DNA from 2 places in the Caldalkalibacillus salinus genome. Region 1 is predicted to be linked to the other one. Evidence: predicted binding sites of a transcription regulator. Region 1 holds the regulator's gene; the other holds the start of a gene.
The links. Region 1 encodes LexA, which represses DNA repair genes until DNA is damaged. Its sites were predicted from a motif close to CGAACATATGTTCG; they were not measured.
Positions count from the first base shown of each region.

Region 2: a site for LexA is predicted at 4,682-4,695, ahead of parE (DNA topoisomerase IV subunit B). Genes of this name have one in related genera too.

Region 1 is NZ_JAERVL010000001.1:433,145-441,382, forward strand. Features, by position in the region: gene JKM87_RS02050 (glycoside hydrolase family 3 protein) at 1-589, shown strand, start outside; gene JKM87_RS02055 (SOS response-associated peptidase) at 787-1,452, opposite strand; gene lexA (transcriptional repressor LexA) at 1,853-2,482, opposite strand; gene yneA (cell division suppressor protein YneA) at 2,732-3,019, shown strand; gene JKM87_RS02070 (DUF896 domain-containing protein) at 3,162-3,395, shown strand; gene JKM87_RS02075 (potassium/proton antiporter) at 3,492-4,967, shown strand; gene JKM87_RS02080 (N-acetylmuramoyl-L-alanine amidase family protein) at 5,172-6,857, shown strand; gene JKM87_RS02085 (GerMN domain-containing protein) at 6,858-7,487, shown strand; gene uppP (undecaprenyl-diphosphatase UppP) at 7,642-8,238, opposite strand, start outside.
Region 2 is NZ_JAERVL010000012.1:134,741-142,978, reverse strand. Features, by position in the region: gene JKM87_RS08725 (NCS2 family permease) at 221-1,516, shown strand; gene JKM87_RS08720 (hypothetical protein) at 1,585-1,965, opposite strand; gene JKM87_RS08715 (iron-containing alcohol dehydrogenase) at 2,173-3,330, shown strand; gene JKM87_RS08710 (DegV family protein) at 3,708-4,571, shown strand; gene parE (DNA topoisomerase IV subunit B) at 4,728-6,707, shown strand; gene parC (DNA topoisomerase IV subunit A) at 6,691-8,238, shown strand, end outside.

The DNA.
Region 1 (8,238 bases):
CGCTGGTAAGAAGGCTGATAATATGGGATACCAAGCTGGCGGTTGGACGATTAGCTGGCAGGGAGGGTCTTCTACATGGATGGGAGAACCTGAAAGAGATTTAATTCCAGGAACAACAATACTCGAAGGTATAAATGAAGTTGCAGGACCGAATACAAAAGTGAATTATAGTGAAGATGGGTCTGGTGCTGAGGGACATGATGTTGCAGTTGTTGTCATTGGTGAACCCCCTTATGCGGAGATGTTTGGAGATCGTGAAGATATAGGATTACTTCAAGAAGATATTAACTTATTAAATAAAGTAAAAGCCTCTGGTGTCCCAATGGTTGTGCTGCTTCAATCTGGCCGTCCGATGCTGGTAACAGATGAAATTAAAGATTGGGATGCATTTGTAGCTTCATGGCTGCCAGGAAGTGAAGGTGCGGGTGTTGCAGATGTCCTATTTGGTCATTATGAATTTAGCGGTAAACTCTCCTTTACATGGCCAAGAAATATGGAACAGATCAATAACCACGATAAAGTTAACCCGTTGTTTAGGAAAGGCTTCGGTCTTAAGACTCATCAAACGGGTCATCAATCTGATGAGTAAAAATAGTCATGGAATAGGATAGAAGGCTTTTACGGTAGGCCCGTTTTTTCATTATATTACTGAGAAAAGTCGCTGTCATAGGTTCGTATGCGTATGGCATATGCATAAAAAATATTCAAAAAAATATGCTCTAAATAAGTAACCCCTACGGATACACGAAATTCGTAGGGGTTACTTATGTCTAAAATGTATTTATCTTATGCTAATGTCTCAATCAGCTGAGGGTAGTTGTTTTGAGGTGAATTCACTAAGGAAGAAACTTCATAAGCCTCTATAAGTGGTGCAGGATAAGGTCTTAACAAGGTGTGAAGTTCATCTTGCTCAGTATCCTTGTCTAACCATGCCTTTTCGCCATCTGCATCCAGGATGACAGGCATTCTATTGTGAATCGGTTGCATCAAGTCATTGGGTTCCGTGGTAATAATGGTACACGTAGTTAATTGGCGACCGTCGTGGCTCGTCCAGCGCTCCCATAATCCTGCAAAGGCAAAAGGCGCCTGCTCCTTAAGGCGTACATACATGGGGAGCTTTTGACCACCCTCTTTTTTCCACTCATAGAATCCATCTGCCGGTATTAAGCATCTGCGTTTCTTATAAGCGGTCTTAAAGCTGGGTTTTTCATGTATCGTTTCTGCACGTGCATTAATAAGTTTGTTACCGATTTTTTCGTCCTTGGCCCAACGGGGGATAAGTCCCCATTTTAAATACCCCATACGGTTCTTTTCACCGTCATTAACAACGGCTAGAACTTGTTGGCTAGGTGCGATGTTGTACTGAGATTCAAACATGAAGTCAGCATGATCAATATAGAACCGATCATATAATAATTGTAAAGGACTATAAAGGGTAAAACGTCCACACATAAGCATCCCTCCTACCTATATTTTAACATATAATCTCAAAATACAGGTTTTTAATACATTTATTGGAAACGAGACAGCCATTAATGTTCTAAGAAGTGTTAATTAATCAATTAAAAACGTTTCAAAAGGGCATATAAGCATAGGAGGTTTACAATGGGTAATGGATGGTGAGCATTAAAAAAAAGCCTAAGGCAGCTTTTTTCAGGAAGTACATCAAACTTGTACAATACTGACAGCTACTTTAGACTTTTAGAGTGTTATCTGCACTGATTCATTAATTAATCCTATAACGACGTGTCTTTATGTAACGTATGTATGTTATTATCACGTATTCGTTCAATCATAACACTTTCTTTTGAAATGTCAGTGGCTAAAAAAATGTCCTGTTACAAAACATGTCCTAGTGAATAGTACGGAATACCCCAATCACTTTGCCTAAAATGGTCACCTCGCGCAAAATGATAGGTTCTAGTGATGCGTTTTCCGGTTGTAAACGAATGACGTTCTTTTCCTTAAAGAATCGCTTAACCGTCGCTTCCTCCTCTTCAGTCATAGCGACGACGATGTCCCCGTTGTTAGCTGTGTTTTGCTGTCTGACGATGACGTAGTCTTGGTCGTAGATGCCAGCCTCAATCATACTATCACCTTGGACTTTTAACATATACACGTTGTCGTGATCGCCACCGAATTTCTCCGGAAGTGGAAAGTATTCTTCGACATTCTCAATAGCCGTAATAGGGACCCCTGCAGTTACTTTACCAATAACGGGAATACGTACAACAGGCTCGTAGGATGCTTGCTCCTCTTGAATAAATTCTTCGTCTAACACTTCAATCGCTCGAGGCTTTGTAGGATCTCGCCGTATATGTCCCTTTTTCTCGAGTCTCGCCAGGTGTCCGTGGACCGTAGAACTAGAGGCTAGCCCAACCGCTTCCCCAATTTCACGTACCGAGGGAGGATATCCCTTCTCTTTTACTTCGGTTTTAATAAAATCCAAAATCGCTTTTTGACGATTTGATAATGCTTTCATAACGTTCACCTCAACCCAGTATGATAAAAATTGCCACTTTTTACTTACTTGTCATTATAGCATAGAAGAAATGAGCGTACAAACATAAGTTCGAAAAAAATCTTGACCAGAACCTTTGTTCCTATTATAATAAAAAACGGGAACAAAAGTTCTCGATTTATTTTTGTATAACATTCCACCCATATACCGTACATAATTATTCGACAACTTTCGAATAAAAGTGATAAGAAAGAAAGGGGAAGGTTAATCATGTTTGTCACAAAAGACATATCATATCTCTTGGTTTTTGTTATTGTACTTTGTGCCATTTTTTACACGATGTCTAACGTTATGGCTTCAGCAGAAGATTATCAGTATGAGTATATACAAGTTGAAACAGGGGACACCCTTTGGCGTATTGCTGCACAACACCATCAGGGTCTAGGTATATCCGTTCAAGAATACATACAGCAGGTGAAAGTACTCAATGGTTTAGAGGGGAGTTTAATTTATCCGGGACAGGAACTTCAGGTACTAGTGCATCACCAAGAAGAATAGGGTCAGTTTAGGAGACAGAATGTGAGACAGCGGAGGGGCGTAAGTTTTCCTTTCTATTCATTGTGAGTATTCCCGTGTTATAATAAAGGAATGCTGATAGTATGAGCAAAGGTCATATGATGATATTAGAAAGGGGATTACTGTGCTCACTCAAGAAAAATTAGCTAGAATTAATGAACTGGCGAATAAATCAAAAAAAGAAGCACTGTCGCAGGAGGAGAAGCTCGAGCAACAACGTTTACGTGAAGAATATCTACAATCTGTTCGTAGCTCACTTAAAGCTAACCTTATGGGTGTAAAGGTTGTTGACCCAGAAGGCAAAGATGTCACGCCTAAAAAGTTAAAACGTGAACAAAATAAGCGTAAAAAACACTAATATAGGGTCATATTATATATAGAGTTAATAATAAAGAAGCAGTTTTTAAAACTGCTTCTTTATTCATGAGCGCTCCAGTAAGGGCGGTTGGTATTCATGAGTGATATCCTACATACAGATTACTTCATATTTTTAACGGCTATCCTACTTTTAGCCGGTGTCATGGCCACCAAGTTTTCAGCAAGAGTAGGTGTGCCGACCCTTGTCGTGTTTATTGCAGTGGGGATGATATTCGGGTCTGAGGGCATGGGTCTTATTGATTTTTCCAGTGCCGGCTTCGCCCAGCTACTAGGTATATTGGCACTGATTGTCATCCTTTTTGAGGGTGGTCTACAGACCAAGTTGAGTCATGTCAAACAGGTGGCTACATCTTCGCTCACGCTGGCAACACTCGGCGTGTTGCTCACCACAATTGTTGTCGGTGTAGCCGCTAAGTATATTCTCCAAGTGGGGTGGCTAGAAGGGCTACTCTTTGGTGCCATAGTCGGTTCAACGGATGCTGCCGCTGTTTTTGCCGTGATCAGTGGCAAAAATATTAAACAACGACTACAGTCCACTTTAGAAGCAGAGTCAGGGACAAATGACCCTATGGCCGTATTTCTGACTTTATCATTTATTGAATTGATTGGACTGGACAAACCCTATTTTTGGTTCATGGTCCCAGCTTTCATATGGCAAATGGGAGTCGCACTTGTCATCGGTTACCTCTTAGGTCGGTTTGCTGTATGGGCCATGAGTCGTATCAATTTGGACTCCAGTGGCTTATATCCTATCTTTGGATTAGGGTTTGCTGTTCTAGGTTATAGTGTGACGGCATTAATACAGGCCAGTGGGTTATTAGCTGTATATACACTGGCTATCGTCATGGGAAATGCAACGATACCCTACCGGCACTCGATTCTAAGGTTTAATGAAGGGTTTGCATGGATGATGCAGATCCTAATGTTTATCGTTCTAGGCTTGCTCGTTATGCCTTCCCAACTCGTGACTAACGTTGTATTACAAGGTGTATTATTATCTATCGTTCTAATGTTTGTGGCTAGACCCTTAGGTGTTTATACAAGTTTGCTCCTTTCTAAGTATAAGTTCAAGGACAAACTCTTTATTTCCTGGGCGGGGTTAAGAGGCGCAGTTCCTATTGTATTGGCTACTTATCCTATGATAGCAGGCCTTGATTATAGCCAAATGTTTTTCAATGTGGTTTTCTTTGTCGTATTGACATCTGCTCTCATCCAAGGCTCCACAATAGGAGCATTGGCCGATAAATTAAAATTAACTGAGGAAGAGCGAACAGTGCCCACACATAGCTTGGAGCTCATTTCTATTGGCCAAACGAACACCGAAATGGTTGAATTTTTTATAGATGAGCAAGCCAAGGTTGTGGGGCAGACCTTACAAGACATACCTTTGCCTAAAGATGTGCTGATCAGTGCTGTCATAAGAGATAATCAGTTGATTACACCTAATGGAGATACGATCCTACAGGGAAACGATATTCTGTTTATCCTTATTCCTAAGAGAAAAATTGAGGAAGTCAAAACCATACTGACGAGGCAATGTCAGGGGATTTAACCCACTAGTGACCAACAACTGACGTAGAGCCCAAATTAGAGGACAACTTTTTGCGACATCATTCGTCAAATATATTGAAGGAATATTTTAGCTCTGAAAGGAGGTTGACAAGCACATACATAACAAGATTGAAAGCTTAAAACCTTAAAATGAAAAAGAAAACCAGCAGCTTTAGAGGCATTGATTGGGAGAGGAGAAGGTTTAATGTCAAAAAAATGGTCCTTAATCATTGTACTCACGCTCGCGTTCTTAACTGTAGGTATGATGAGTCATGCTGACGCTGAAGCGAGTAACGAAGTCAAACTAATGGTAGAAGGTCAGTATGTTGAATCTGATGTGCCAGCACAGATCATCCAAGGGAGAACGTTCGTTCCGATACGATTTATCGTGGAGAACATTGGTGCCCAAGTAAGCTGGAATCAGGCAGAAAGCAGAATCGATATCTTTGAAGGGTCAACGCATCTAAGAATGTACCTTGGTGAAGAGACGATCCATGTTAATGGACAAGCCCAAGAGATGGACACTGCTCCCTTCCTAGAAAACTATCGGACGATGGTGCCACTTCGTTTTGTTAGTGAGTACCTAGGTTTACGTGTCGGTTGGGATAATGCAGAGAAGCAGGCTTTCATCTCAACCAAGGTCAATCTCGTGGTCAATCACACAACGTTCGAAGATGATCATGCCCCTGTTAACATATCTGGAGATCTATATGTTCCGATATTTGACATGGCACGAGAACTTAATGTTGCCTTTTGGCTAGAAGATGATGTTTACAAATTTACTTATACCCAAACTTCTGATGACAGCGACACAGAAGAGGACTTAGGAACCGAAGAAGGGGACGGTACAGAGGCTTCTGATAAGCAAGGATCAAAGGAAGAATCCGAGGAAGAAGTGACAATGGATTTGCCCCCTTCAGAGATTGTAAACGTTGACGGTGTTAAAATGGTTAATCTGAGCTGGGTTGACCAGCTATTAGGCACGAAGACAGAATATGACAGAGGTCTTCAGCTCGTAACCGTGGATAGAGATATAGATTACTTGACGCTAAGAGAAGTGTCTCTTGAGAATGGGCGTTACATGATCCATGTGCCGGGGCTCGATGCTGAAGAAACAGAACATTTCTTCTTACGCTCACCCCATCGTTTTGTCTTAGATATTCCACAAACGGAGCTGGATCAGGATCAAGAGTGGGATACAGCACTATCCCACGATACTGTTGATGACGTTCGTGTAGGCCAGTTCAGTACATCGCCAATGACAGCACGTGTTGTCTTTGATTTGAACAAACGTTCTAAAGTGGACTTTGAGATTGAAGGAGACAAAATATATTTGGCGTTCACTGAACGTAAGCCCATCGTCGTTATTGATGCGGGTCATGGTGGGCACGACCCTGGAGCAAACGGTTCCTTTAGCTCTGAGAAAGATATTGTGCTTGCCATATCTAATCAGATTGTTGATTATTTAGAGCAAGATGCTGACATCGAAGTTGAAGCGACAAGACCTACTGATGAGTATGTCACACTTGGGGATCGGGCCGCTTACGCGAATGAGATCAATGCCGACATGTTTATCTCTGTACATGCAAATGCAGCCGGTAGTTCGGCGATTGGTGGGACGGAGACATATATCTATTACGGTTCCAATAAAGCGTTTGGCGACATTGTTCATAAGCATCTGATTAAGGCAACACAACTAAATGATAGAGGACTAAAAGAAGCTGGTTTTAAAGTCTTAAGAGAAACTCGAATGCCAGCAGCCCTCCTTGAAATAGCCTTCCTTAGCAATCCAGACGAGGAGAAGCTTTTAAATGATCCGGCATTTCAAGACAAAGTTGCCAAGGCCATGTACGACGCGATAAGAGAATATGAATTTGGAAGTGATGAGTAAATGAAACAGATGTTTACGAAAGGTATGTTGTCGGTCCTCGCATTATTGCTTGTCCTCGGATTGGCTGCTTGCGGTCAAGACCAAGCTGAAGGTCCTGAGGATAGTAATGGGCAAGGCTCGGCCGAGGAAGAACAGTCTCAGGATTCAGGTGATGCTGGAGACAGTGAAACAAACAATGACGAGGGTCATGAGGACAACCATAGGGATGAGGAAGAGTCACAGATGATCTCAGAAACATTGACCGTCTATTATACAGATATGGAATTACTGTCAATGACCCAAGAAGAACGTGAAATTGCTTATGAACAAGATGGACAGCCTTGGTTTGCCATCTGGCGTACGCTACAATCCCCTCAAAATGATGAGCACGTGTCCTTATGGGAAAATGTAGAGTTACTCAACGCATCACTTGAGGATGGGATACTTTCTCTAGATTTAGGACAACTTGATGATGTCAACATTGGGTCTACTGGAGAAGCTTACGCTATTCAAGCTGTTCTACATTCTTATGGTCAAATACAGGGTGTAGAGTTCATCGCTTTTACTGTTGAAGGTGAAGTCCGGGAAACACTTTTTGGACATGTGAGTACGTCTGAACCGCTTCCTGTTGACGAGCAACTGATTCAGTAAGCTCTGTTCCTAACAATATTAATCACTAAAAGACAAAAAAAAGCACAAGACTCAAACGAGCCTTGTGCTTTTTTTAGCTCTATAAAAGAAGGACCTGATTAAGACCAGGCCGAAAGAACGTCCTGCATCAAACGAGAAAATATCCCTTTATTTTCTACTCCATATCCATTGTTAAACCAGGATCCAAGAAGAAAAACACAATAAAAGCGAGGGCAAAGCAATAAACGGCGAAATAAACAAGCTTACTTTTTTGTAGGAAATCAATGAGCCACATGATCCCAATAATAGAGAATAAGAAAGAGGCAATGAAAGAAATCACTAGTGGCGTGACGCCGACGCTATGCACCATGTCCATGGATAAATCTTTGAACATCAGAACAGTAGACCCTAAAATAACGGGAATGGACAATAAAAATGAAAATCTTACAGCAGTTTCTCGTGTAAGTCCAGTCCATAATGCTGCGACAAGAGTAGCCCCTGAACGAGAAATACCCGGTAAAACAGCTAAAGTCTGTCCTATCGCAACAATAATGGTATCGAGCCATGTCATACTCTCTTCATCTTTGTTCCCAATTTGATGAAAGCGTTCAATGAAGATAAGAAATAAGCCTGTGATTGTCAGTGAACCAGCAATAAACGGGGGGGTTTTCATAGATTCATCTATCACGTCTTTCAAGACAATGCCTAGGACACCGGTGATGATTGTGGCGACGATAAGATATATGGCGAATCTAAACTGTATCGTATTCTC
Region 2 (8,238 bases), on a different contig from region 1:
AATGATTTATTTAAGCATAAAAGAATGAGTGCCTAGCCTAAAATATAGGTGGACAACTTATCTGGATTTCATCTGCTATTATATAACATTTGCCGTATAAATTCTAATATGTTGGTGCTTTTTACAGGCACCCCCTTGCACTACGCATAAAAAACGAATAATATATAAAACTGTGAGTTTAATGTTCGTTAATTGATGATTATATTTAGGGGGATAAAACATGCTAGACAAGATCTTTCGTTTAGAAGAAAGAGGAACAAGTCTCAAAACTGAAACAGTCGCAGGTATGACAACATTCTTAACCATGGTGTACATTGTGATTGTCAACCCAGCCATCTTATCCCAAGCGGGCGTACCCTTTGAACAAGTCTTTATGGCCACCATTATCTCTGCTGCGGTGGGGACACTTTATATGGCCTTATTCGCTAATTATCCTATTGCCATCGCACCAGGTATGGGGTTGAATGCCTATTTTGCTAGTGTGGTTGGTACTTATGGGCTAACATATCAGACGGTTTTCGCAGCTGTCTTCTGCGCCGGCGTACTCTTCATTTTGCTCAGTCTAACATCATTTAGAGAACATCTCATTAAAGCCATACCGGGCGCACTGAAGTATGGTATTACATCAGGTATCGGATTATTTATCGCCTTTATAGGATTACGGACAGCGGGCCTCATTCAACCAGATGAGGCGACGGTTGTGGCTCCAGGAGATATACATGACCCTGGTACGATGTTAGCCATCATTGGCCTTATAATCACATTGATACTCATGACGCTCAAAGTAAAGGCGGCCCTTTTCATTGGGATGCTCGTCACTGCCCTTATTGGTTATGTCCAGGGATTATTGACATTCAATGGCCTCTTTTCAATGCCTTCTGCTCCAGTTTTCTTTGATCTAGACTTTGCTGGGGTCTGGCAACATGGGTTATACGCGGTCATCTTTGCCTTCTTACTTGTGACTTTATTTGATACTACTGGGACGATGATAGGGGTGGCGGAGCAGGCAGGTTTACTTAAGGATACGGGCGAATTTCCGAAAGCGAAGCATGCACTCATGGCTGATGCGGTAGGGACCACCGTAGGTGCTGGTTTAGGAACGAGCCCCACCTCAGCGTATATTGAGTCTTCATCAGGGGTCGCAGTAGGAGGACGCACGGGATTGACCGCAGTGACAACGGCAGGTTTGCTGTTGTTGGCTATGTTTTTATCACCGATGATTGAAGCGATTGCCGCTTTACCCGCTATTACAGCACCCGTGCTTATTATTGTTGGTAGCTTTATGATGGAAAGTGTTTCGAAAATTTCATGGGATCAATTTGATGAAGCCTTTCCTGCCTTTACGATTATGATTGCGATGCCATTGACCTCTAGTATCGCAACAGGGATTGCCCTAGGATTTATCATTTATCCCATTCTCAAAATCACGAGCGGCAAATGGAGACAGGTGCATCCACTCGTGTACGCCTTTGGTGTTATCTTTGCCTTACAAATGATCTTTTTCCCAGTTCATTAATAGAAAGACATGAATATAAAAAAGATGCGGCAAACCCACCTTAGTGGAGATTGCGCATCGTTTTTTTGTTAGAATTGTCCGCCACACTCTCTGACAATTTCTTGCGCCCTGTGAAAATTTTTCTCAGATACAACAGCCGATAAGACAACATCTAAACCTACATCTGAGGGGTTACCATCGCTTAATCCTGAAGCGCTAGGTTGTACATTTGCTAAGACACTTTGATCACGCCCCATCTCCTGATCAAATGTGGCGTTAGCTAATCCGGGATAATCTCCCGTTATCGGATTCTCTGGTCTTTTTTCAAACTCGGTGACGGTATAGAGACTCATGCGGTCAACACGTTGGTCAATAACCCCAAGCTGACTTAACTCCTGCTTTGCTTTTTCAGCTTGTTCCATCGTTCTGAACCCGGCAATGATCGCTTTTTCATCCTTTGGCATCTTCATCAGCAATCCTCGCTTTCTTGTATGCTTACATATGCTTAAGCTTAGGGTGTGTTAATCAGGCAGAAACATGCCTGGAAATCATACGCTGCTCCTGCCTCAGGTGCACAAAACTTTAAAACACGTTGTCGCTTTGATACAATAAAGTTACCTTTGAACTTTAGGTTTATGGGGCTAAGTACATATTGACTACCATAAGGAGGTCTACACGTGAATAATTTTGAGTTTAGGAACCCTACTGAGATTCTATTCGGAAAAGGCCAAATCGAAAAATTAGCAGATAAAGTACATGAATACGGGACAAAGGTGCTCCTTGTCTATGGCGGAGGCAGTATTAAATCTTTTGGCTTGTACGATGATGTTATACAACGATTACAAGGGGCAGACTGCCAGGTGTTTGAGCTAGCCGGGGTAGAACCTAATCCGAGACTGACGACTGTCCAGAAGGGGATCGATCTATGTAAGCAAGAGTCCATTGACCTCGTTCTCGCAGTGGGCGGAGGCAGTGTGGTTGATGCTGCTAAAGGTGTTGCTGTAGGGGCCAAATACGATGGAGACGTATGGGACTTTTACGATCGTAAAGCTGTTGCTGAAGCTGCGTTACCACTCGGCGTTATTCTCACGTTGGCGGCGACTGGGTCTGAAATGAACCGTGGTAGTGTGGTCACACACTGGGAGAAGCAAGAGAAGCGAGGGGCAGGTACGACTTTTCCAGCCTTTTCTATCTTAGATCCGACAAACACATTCTCCGTCCCGGAAGACCAAACGGTGTATGGGATGGTAGACATGATGTCCCATGTGTTTGAGCAGTATTTTTCACACACGGAGAATATACCCCTTCAATCTCGATACGCTGAGTCTATATTAAAAACGGTCATTGACAATGCGCCAGTCGTGCTTGAGCAGCCTAAAAATTACGAAGCGAGAGCCAATATTATGTACTGTGGTACGATGGCGTTGAATGGCCAATTAGCTCAGGGAGTTGAAACGGATTGGGCAAGCCACGGTATTGAGCATGCTGTGAGTGCTATTTACGATATCCCCCATGCGGGTGGATTAGCGATCATTTTCCCTAACTGGATGAAATATGTGTATAAAGAAAATATCGACCGCTTCATCCGTTTTGCTACTGAGGTTTGGGGAGTTGACCCTAGTGGTCAATCAGATGAAGAAGTGGCCCTGGCTGGTATTCAAGCGACGAGAGAATTCTTTAACAAGATTGGTGCCCCTGTACGCTTAGCTGATTACGATATCGATGATCAGCATATAGAAGATATGGCTCAGAAAGCGACTCACTTTGGTCCAATCGGCAGCTTTAAGAAATTAGAGAAAGAAGACGTTGCTGAAATCCTTAGAATGTCTCTTTAGTTTAGTCGTATGAAAATGGCCTCGTGCAAATAAAGTGAGATTTGGATGAAAATCCAAGCTACCCTTACATCGTCCTCTGTAAAGGGTAGCTTTTTTCTTGATACGATAGCGTCTAGACCTAACTGGCGAATTTTAATATATCGTTTGTAGCGTCATTCTTTAAATTGAATCTCTGTGTGACATGCTAGGTGGTAAAAGAGGCATGCTTATAGATAAAATGGTGCACGCTTATTAACAAAGCGTATATGACTTTAAAGAAGGACTACCTTTTTTATAAAAGTAAGATATAATACAGGAAGAGAGCATCGTCTTTTAGGGGCTGTCCATCGTTTCTAGATAAGATGGTATGAATCGTAATAAGAAGGAGGCATCATACTATGAGCAATGTTGTGTTTGTCTTAGACAGTGGAAGCGATTTTGAAGTAGATAACGGGCTTGATTTACAGCACCACGTAGAAGTTGTTCCACTCAATATATATTTTGGGGACGACGTATACCTCGATGGTGTGGACTTGAACAAAGAACAATTTTATGAAAGAATGTCTGAGTCAGAAGCCTTACCCAAGACAAGTCAGCCGTCTCCACAAGCATTTCACGATGTTTTTAAGAAATACATAGATGAGGATAAAGAAGTCATCAGTCTGTCGATCTCATCCGAACTAAGTGGTACATACCAAAGTACAACCATCGCTAGAGATATGATTGAAGATGAGCAAGAAAAAGAAAAAATCCACCTTGTTGATTCCGCGAATGTATCGGTGGTCGTGTTATACATGCTAAAAAGAGCGGATAAGATGTTATCAGAAGGCAAAACGGCCAAAGAAGTCGTTCAATGGATAGAGGATCATAAAGCTCAAATCAAAATTTTGGCTTTACTCGATACATTAGAAAACCTTAAAAAAGGTGGTCGTATATCGTCAGCTCAAGCCATGATCGGGGGTATTCTCAATATTAAGCCGATTGTCACCGTCGATAATGGAAAAGTGAACATGCTCGACAAGTCTAGAGGCAGAAAACGAGGCTTGCGTCAGTTAGGGGAGTATATTGGCTCCTTGTCAGACTATGAAACTGATATCGCTTTTATCGTTCACGGTTATACAAATGAGGATGACGCCAGAAAAGAAGTAGCGAACGTTTTAGACCTAGACACGTTTGAAGAAGTGCACTACTATAAGTTAGGAAGTACAATCGGAACACATGCAGGTCCGAACGTACTGGGTGTTGCGCTGAAACAGAAATAAAGCTAACATAGGACTGAAGCGAAAAGCCTTGAAACGTTGTGTTCTCAAGGCTTTTCGTTCCGTTATGGACAAGCGCTTGTTTATTTTCATACGAGCGTGTAAAATATATAAAAACGTATGTTCGTAACGGTACTAAAAGAAGGGGGGAAGACGTCCTTGACCGATCAATTATCTTATGAATACAATGAAGAATCGATTCAGGTATTAGAAGGGTTGGACGCCGTTCGAAAGAGACCCGGAATGTACATAGGAAGTACTGATTCAAGAGGGTTACACCATCTTGTTTTTGAAATAATGGACAACGCTGTAGATGAGGCGTTAGCAGGACATGGTGAGCTCATTACCTTAACGATACATAAGGATGGCAGTGTGAGTGTAAAAGACGTTGGACGAGGTATGCCGACTGGTATGCACGCCTCCGGGCGACCGACACCTGAGGTCATTTTCACCGTGCTTCATGCGGGAGGTAAGTTTGGACAAGGCGGTTATAAAACCTCGGGTGGACTGCATGGCGTAGGGGCTTCCGTGGTTAATGCGCTTTCCGAATGGGTAGAAGTGACGATTCACAGACAAGGGAAAACGTATCGCCAGAGATTTGAAAACGGAGGAAAACCGGTAACGGACCTCGAAGAGACAGGTAACACACGTAAAACTGGCACCATTGTTCATTTCAAACCAGACAGCACAGTATTTTCAACAACGGGCTTTAACTATGATATTTTAGCTGAGCGTGCTCGAGAGGCTGCCTTTCTATTGAGAGGACTGACGATCGAAGTCCAAGATTTAAGAGAGGGAAAGGAACAACAGGAAACCTTCCACTACGAGAGTGGTATAGAGGCTTTTGTAGAGTACTTAAATGAAGAGAAGACGTCGTTCCACCCTGTCATGACTTTTATGGGAGAGCAGCAAGACATTCCGATAGAGATCGCTATGCAGTTTAATGACGGCTATTCTGAGCAAATATTATCCTTCGTAAACCACGTTCGGACAAAAGATGGAGGGACACACGAAGCAGGTTACAAGACGGCGATGACTCGGGTGATGAACGAGTATGCTCGAAAGACCGGGTTGCTTAAGGAAAAAGACAAGAATTTAGAGGGCGCCGATGTCCGCGAGGGGTTAACAGCGATTATCTCAGTTCGTATCCCAGAGGAAAAATTACAATTCGAGGGGCAAACAAAAGGGAAACTCGGGACGCCGGAAGCGAGATCTGCGGTGGATACGTTTGTGGCTGAACGTTTGGCCACATTCCTAGAAGAAAACCCGGACACCGCCACCATGCTCGTTCGAAAATCGATCAAATCGGCTCAAGCGAGAGAGGCTGCTCGAAAAGCGAGAGAAGAAGCAAGAACGGGCAAGAAGAGTAAACGAAAAGAAGCGATGCTCAGTGGGAAGTTGACCCCCGCACAATCCAAAAATCCGGACCGCAATGAACTGTTCTTGGTAGAGGGGGACTCCGCTGGGGGATCAGCCAAGCAAGGGCGAGACCGTACCTTCCAAGCGATCCTCCCACTACGAGGCAAGGTCGTTAACACAGAAAAAGCGAAGCTAGAAGATATCATGAAAAACGAAGAAATCCGGACCATTATTTACACGATTGGTGCTGGTGTTGGTTCAGATTTTAATTTAGAAGATTGCAATTATGATAAGGTCATCATTATGACAGATGCGGATACAGACGGTGCGCATATACAAGTACTCCTGCTCACCTTCTTCTATCGTTACATGCGACCACTCGTTGAAGCGAATAAAGTTTACATCGCTTTACCCCCTCTATATAAAATTAGTAAAGGGACAGGTAAGAAGGCGAAAGTGGAATACGCGTGGGATGAAGATGAAATGAAAAAGGCGATTAAGAAAGTCGGAAAAGGGTATACCATACAGCGCTATAAAGGTCTAGGTGAGATGAACGCAGACCAATTGTGGGAGACAACCATGAATCCAGAATCCAGAGCACTCATTCGTGTGACGGTGGATGACGCTGCACGTGCTGAACGAAGAGTGTCAGTGCTTATGGGCGATAAGGTTGAGCCAAGAAGGAAATGGATTGAACGTAACGTTGCCTTCACATTAGAAGATAATGAAGGTCAAGACGTTCTTCTAAAGGAGGATAATGAGATTGGCACTGATCGATAAAATCTTAGATTTACCCTTTGAAGAAGTCATGGGGGACCGCTTCGGTCGATACTCTAAATATATCATTCAGGAGCGTGCTTTACCTGATGCGAGAGACGGATTAAAGCCGGTACAACGTCGCATCTTGTACGCCATGCACCAGGAAGGGAACACAGCGGACAAACCGTTTCGTAAATCCGCTAAAACGGTCGGAACTGTGATCGGGAATTACCATCCACACGGCGATACGTCAGTGTACGATGCACTCGTGCGTATGTCACAAGAGTGGAAAGTACGTAAACGACTCGTAGAAATGCACGGCAATAATGGTAGCATTGACGGGGACCCACAAGCGGCGATGAGATATACAGAAGCGCGTCTATCGCCCCTAGCATCTGAACTCTTAAGAGACATAGACAAACAAACAGTGACTTTTGCACCGAACTTTGATGATTCCGATCAAGAACCTACCGTATTGCCGTCTAGATTTCCGCATTTACTTGTGAACGGTTCAACCGGTATATCGTCTGGGTATGCCACTGATATACCGCCACACAACTTAATTGAAGTCATTGATGCGGTGATCATGTACCTCGAACAGTCCGAGGTATCCGTTGATGAGTTAATGACAGTGTTAAAAGGCCCAGACTTCCCAACAGGCGGGATTGTTCAAGGGATTGACGGAATCAAGCAAGCTTACGAGACGGGTAAAGGAAAAGTGGTCGTCAGAGCAAAATCGAGCTTTGACGTCATGCGTGGGGGACGGGAACAGATCGTCATCACGGAAATCCCGTATGAGGTAGTCAAAGCTAATCTCGTGCGTAAGATTGACGAACTTAGAATAGATAAAAAAGTAGAAGGCATTGCTGAAGTGAGGGACGAAACAGATCGTACTGGCTTACGAATCGTCATCGATTTGAAGAAGGACGCTGATGCAGAAGGGATACTCAATTACTTATATAAAAATACCGACCTACAAATCACGTATAACTTTAACATGGTGGCTATATCCAATAAAACGCCACAACTTATGAACCTCAAAGGCTTATTGGAGGCTTATGTGACGCATCAAAAAGAAGTGGTGACGTATCGTTGTCAGTACGAATTACGTAAAGCAAAGGATCGCGCCCATATTGTCGAAGGCCTAATACACGCCCTTTCCATATTAGATGATGTGATAGCTAAAATTCGTGCATCTAAGGATAAAGGGGATGCTAAGCGTAATCTCATTTCCTCTTTTGGATTCACAGAACCTCAAGCGGAAGCCATTGTGAGCTTACAGTTATACCGCTTAACGAACACAGATGTGACACAGTTGCAGAAGGAAGCTAAAGAGCTAGAGAAGAAGATTAAGAAGCTCGAAGCGATCCTTGCCAGTGAGAAGAAGTTGGTACAAGTCATTAAAAAAGAATTAGAAGAGATAAGAGATACGTACGGAGATGCTAGGATGACGGAGGTTCAGGCGGAAATAGAAGAGCTCAAGGTTAGCCTAGAAGTGATGGTGCCATCCGAAGATGTGATGGTTACCGTCACGCGTGACGGCTATGTGAAG